Regions from separate parts of the Streptomyces paludis genome, predicted to be linked through region 2. Evidence: riboswitches for the same ligand, from Rfam matches in the RefSeq annotation. Region 2 holds a riboswitch; the other holds the start of a gene.
What was found. Region 2 has a riboswitch for cyclic di-AMP ahead of DVK44_RS28040 (transglycosylase SLT domain-containing protein). Riboswitches for the same ligand answer to the same signal wherever they lie in the genome.

Region 1 (2,191 bases), 1.5 Mb from region 2:
AGAAGAAGACGATGTCACCGGGGAGGAGATCGTCCGTCGCGACCCGGGTGCCGGTCGCGACCTGGTCCCAGGTCGTGCGCGGCAGCTCGACGCCGGCCACCCGCCAGGCGGCCTGGGTCAGGCCCGAGCTGTCGTACGAACTGGGGCCCGAGGCGCCCCACACGTACGGCTTGCCTATCTGGGCGCGGGCGAAGGCGAGAACCTTCGCGGCCTTGGTGGCGTAGCTGACGGCGGGCGCGGCGGCCGTACCCGTACCTGCTGCTGGAGCAGTGGCCGCAGCCGCGTTCGCGCCCGGAACCGGACCGGCGGCGGTGAGCGCCCCCGGGTCCATGTCCATGCCCTGGTCCGCGTCCGTGCCGACGGCCGTGACCCGGCCCGTGACCGCGCCCGGGCCCGCGACGGCGGTGGTGTCCGGCCGGACCAGCAGCTCCTGGCGCTCCCACTCGGCGGCCTCCGCCGCGGCGCGTGCCTCGGCTTCCGCCTGGGCCTGGGCGCGGGCCTGCACCTGGGCCTCGATCTGGGCCTGCGCCTGTGCCTGGGCTTGTGCCTGGGCCTGCGTCTCCGCCAGGCGGCGGGCCTCTTCCTCTTCCTGCTCGCGCTCCTGCTGCCGGCGCTCCAGCGCGGCCAGCCGTGCCTGCTCGCCCGCTGTCGCCTTCGACAGCAGGGCGCGCGCGTCGGCCAGCTTCTTCTGGACGGTCTCCTTGTTGCTCCGCAGGGACGACGGCGGCGCGTCCTGTGCCTCGGCCGGTACGGCGGGCGTGGCGGGCATGACCGGCATCGCGGGCACAGCGAGAGCGGGCACAGCGGGCATGGCCGGTGCGGTCTGCGGCACCGGCGGCTGGGTCGGCCGCGGCGGCGCGCTCTGCTGGGGGCGCTCGGCGGTCCGGTCCGCGGTCCGGTCCACGAACGTCAGGGCGGCGGCCGGGGCGGGGCTGCCCTCCCGGTACTGCGTGGGCGCGTAGGAACTGAGCGTACGGCGGGCCTCGTTCAGCTTGTCCGCGCTCTTGGCGACGTTGTCACGCACCCGGTCGACGGTGCGCTTCTGCTTCGTCGTACCGGGCTTGGGCTTGCTGAACTGCTGGTTGGCGCCCCCGGCTTGGCGGTACAGGTCGTCGACCTTTTTCTGTACCTCTTCCACCGAGGGGTTCGGCTCGGCGGGCGCGGCGTCCGCGCTCTGCGTCGACAGCAGCGTGACCGAGGCGATGGCGGCCGTAGTGACCCCGACGGCGGGGGAGTTGGTGCCTGCGCCGCCACGGTTGCGCGACTTGCGATGCGACGCCAAGGTCGGCATCTCCTTCCGTAGACCGCCTACCGGGTTAGCTGTCGGGTTCGGGCGGAACGGAAGGCTGCCCTACGGGCCTGGCGTACGGCGGACGTACGGCCCGATTCACCCCGGTGGTGCAGAGTGGGTCCCCGGTTCCGGGCCTCCTTGGGGGGAGGCCGAATTCGGCGTGGGCCGCCCGCTCGGCGTGGATCGCCAGGGGGAAACGGACTGCCTGATCGAGCACGCTAGCCAAGTTGTGCTGCTGATGTGAAGGTGGATGGTCGATATGCCCGGAACATTTTCGTGACCATTTGCTGGAGTGAGGTGCGAGGAGCGTCAATCGAGGGTATAGCGTCACGCTCGGTAGCCCACTGACCGCGTGGCGGCGAAGGTGAGGACGGACGGGAGCTGTACGCGGGCCGGATGTGAAGACGGGTGCGGGCTGTACGGGAAGACGGGCGCGGAGTGTCAGTGGGGCCGCCTAGACTCGGAAAGCGATGAGCAGCCTTTTTGATGACAGTTTCCTGGCGGACCTCCAGCCCTCCGGCGACGAACACCCGCCGCCGCCCGAGGAGCGGGACGACCACGCCCCGGAGCAGGTGCCCGACGACCTGTTCGGAGGCGTCTTCGACGCGCCGCCGCCGCGCGACGCGTACCACCGCGGCGGCAGCCCGCGCTCGGTCGTGGACCCGGCCGCCCTGCTGGAGGGGCTGAACGCCGAGCAGCGCGCGGCCGTCGTGCACACGGGCACGCCGCTGCTCATCGTGGCCGGCGCCGGATCCGGCAAGACGCGGGTCCTCACGCACCGGATCGCGCATCTGCTGGGCAGCCGCGGGGTCCACCCCGGCCAGATACTGGCGATCACCTTCACCAACAAGGCCGCGGGCGAGATGAAGGAGCGGGTCGGCGACCTGGTCGGCGCGCGCG
Region 2 (2,191 bases):
ACACGATCGACAAGGCCGAGGCCAAGCTGCGGAAGGCCAAGGTGGAGCTGGCCGAGGCCGTGGCGGAGGCGGTCGACGTCTTCGGGGGCGAGCAGAACGCCTCCGACGAACTCGGACTGCCGCTGGAGACGATCCGCGGACACCTCGACCTCATCGAGGGCGACGGCGCCGCCGAGGAGACCGCGGACTCCCCGGAGGCCGCCGCCGTGACCCCGGCGAAGGCCAAGGCGGCGTCCAAGGCGGAGGCGAAGCCCGAGTCGGAGCCCGAGCTGGAGCCGGAGCCCGCGCTCGTCTAGTCGCGGTATTCGAAGGTACGGGAGCGGGGCCGCGGGTCGGCCCCGCTCCCGTTCGCGTTTCCCCGGCAAGGCCGGATGGCCGTGCGCGTCCGGTTGCTTGACGATTCATCGGGACGCGATCGCCGGGTATTCCGGCGCGATGCCCGGCCGTAACCGCACGCGACCGGAAGGGGTGTTGGTGAATTCTTCCGTGAATTGCGCGTCCGGTGCGTTTTTGATGCGGGGTCAGGCGCTCCGATCCGCCGGTTGGGGACCTCGTCACCCGGGTTGTATGGGTAATAATTGGGCATCTTGTCCTTTATGCTCGGCCTACCGGGGTGACGTGTGTCACGGTCGCGGGGTGGGTGTGGTGGCCATGGCGCCGCGTATTTCTTACGCCTGGCGGGAATTAGGGAATTCGATCTTTCCGGGCCGCAATCGCGGTGGGGGAAGGAATCGGATTCCGGACTTGTTCGGTTCCGCTCTTCTCGCTTAAGTTCACGTCACTCCGGGTGGAACGCCGAATCCTGCCGCTGCCCGGAATCCCACCAACCCACTCATGTACGGCAGGAGCGGGGGACCCAGGTAAGCCGCCGGACCGCACCGCGGACCGGCTTGGGGTGAAGTCTCGTGTACGCCGCGTGACCGGGCATCTCCTGCCCGAACCCGACAGCTCACCTCGCAGGCGATGGAGAGGAACGCGTCATGTTCGCAAAGGCTGTCGCCAGGGCGAAGCACAAGGCGAAGCACCGCCGCCCGAGAACGAACCCGCTGGCCCGCGGCGCCGTCGCCGTCAGCGCGGGGGGTGCCGTACTGGCCCTGCCGCTGCTCGCCGCCACCACCGCCCAGGCCGCGCCCGTCACCGCCCCGGCGGCCTCGGTGCCGCAGGCCCCCGACGCCGCGGTGAAGTCCGTCCCCACCACGTACTCCGTGGTCCTGGGTGACTCGCTTTCCAAGATCGCGAAGGCGCACTCCGTCAGCGGCGGCTGGAAGAAGCTGTACGCGGACAACCGCCGGGCCATCGGCGCCAACCCGTCCCACATCCGCCCCGGCCTCACCCTGAAGCTCGGCACGGCGGCCAAGGGCACGGTCAAGACCGCGCCGAAGACGGCCACGAAGACCGCGACGAAGACGGCCGCCAAGACCGTCACCGCCGCTCCGGCCGCCGTCAAGACGTACAGCAACAACCTGGACGGCTGGATCCGGGAGTCCCTGGACATCATGGCCGCGCACGGGATCCCGGGCAGCTACAACGGCATCCACCGCAACATCATGCGGGAGTCCTCGGGCAACCCGCTGGCCATCAACCTCTGGGACATCAACGCCCAGAACGGCATCCCGTCGAAGGGCCTCCTCCAGGTCATCGACCCCACGTTCAAGGCGTACCACGTGCCCGGCACGTCCCTGAACAGCTACGACCCGGTCGCCAACATCACCGCCGCGTGCAACTACGCCGCCGCCCGGTACGGCTCGATCGACAACGTCAACGGCCCCTACTGACGGCCGGCCCAGAAACAGTCGCCGCCCGAGGGCGGACGGGAAGCACCCCGTCCGCCCTCGGGCCGTCCGCGTCCGCGTCTACCCGAAGGTGAACGAGTACGCCTCGATGCCCTCGGCGGGCCGGATCTCCAGCCGGGCCCGCTGCGCCGTGTCCCCGTCGACGAGGGAGTAGAGGGTCGGGGTGCCGTCCACGCGCAGGGTCTTGACCGTACGGCCGTCGACGAGGACCTCGACCGGCCCGCTGCCCGCGAGGACGACATTGACGTTCCTGGCGTGGTAGTTCAGCGCGAGCGCGGCGTCCGGACCGGCCGTGAAGTGTTCGTACCCGGCGGTCCAGGTGCCGTCCAGGGCGATGCCGTCGGCGGGAACGGCGGCCGGGAAGCGGTAGACCGCCGGCTTGTCGTCCACCAGGGGAT

Region 1: it holds a riboswitch for cyclic di-AMP, as region 2 does, so the genes downstream of both, DVK44_RS21445 (C40 family peptidase) here and DVK44_RS28040 (transglycosylase SLT domain-containing protein) in region 2, are expected to answer to the same signal.

What each region holds. Positions count from the first base shown of each region.
Region 1 is NZ_CP031194.1:4,836,375-4,838,565, forward strand. Features, by position in the region: gene DVK44_RS21445 (C40 family peptidase) at 1-1,282, opposite strand, end outside; cyclic di-AMP (ydaO/yuaA leader) riboswitch at 1,290-1,462, opposite strand; gene pcrA (DNA helicase PcrA) at 1,762-2,191, shown strand, end outside.
Region 2 is NZ_CP031194.1:6,327,217-6,329,407, forward strand. Features, by position in the region: gene DVK44_RS37385 (hypothetical protein) at 1-296, shown strand, start outside; cyclic di-AMP (ydaO/yuaA leader) riboswitch at 816-976, shown strand; gene DVK44_RS28040 (transglycosylase SLT domain-containing protein) at 981-1,775, shown strand; gene DVK44_RS28045 (cytochrome c biogenesis protein DipZ) at 1,854-2,191, opposite strand, start outside.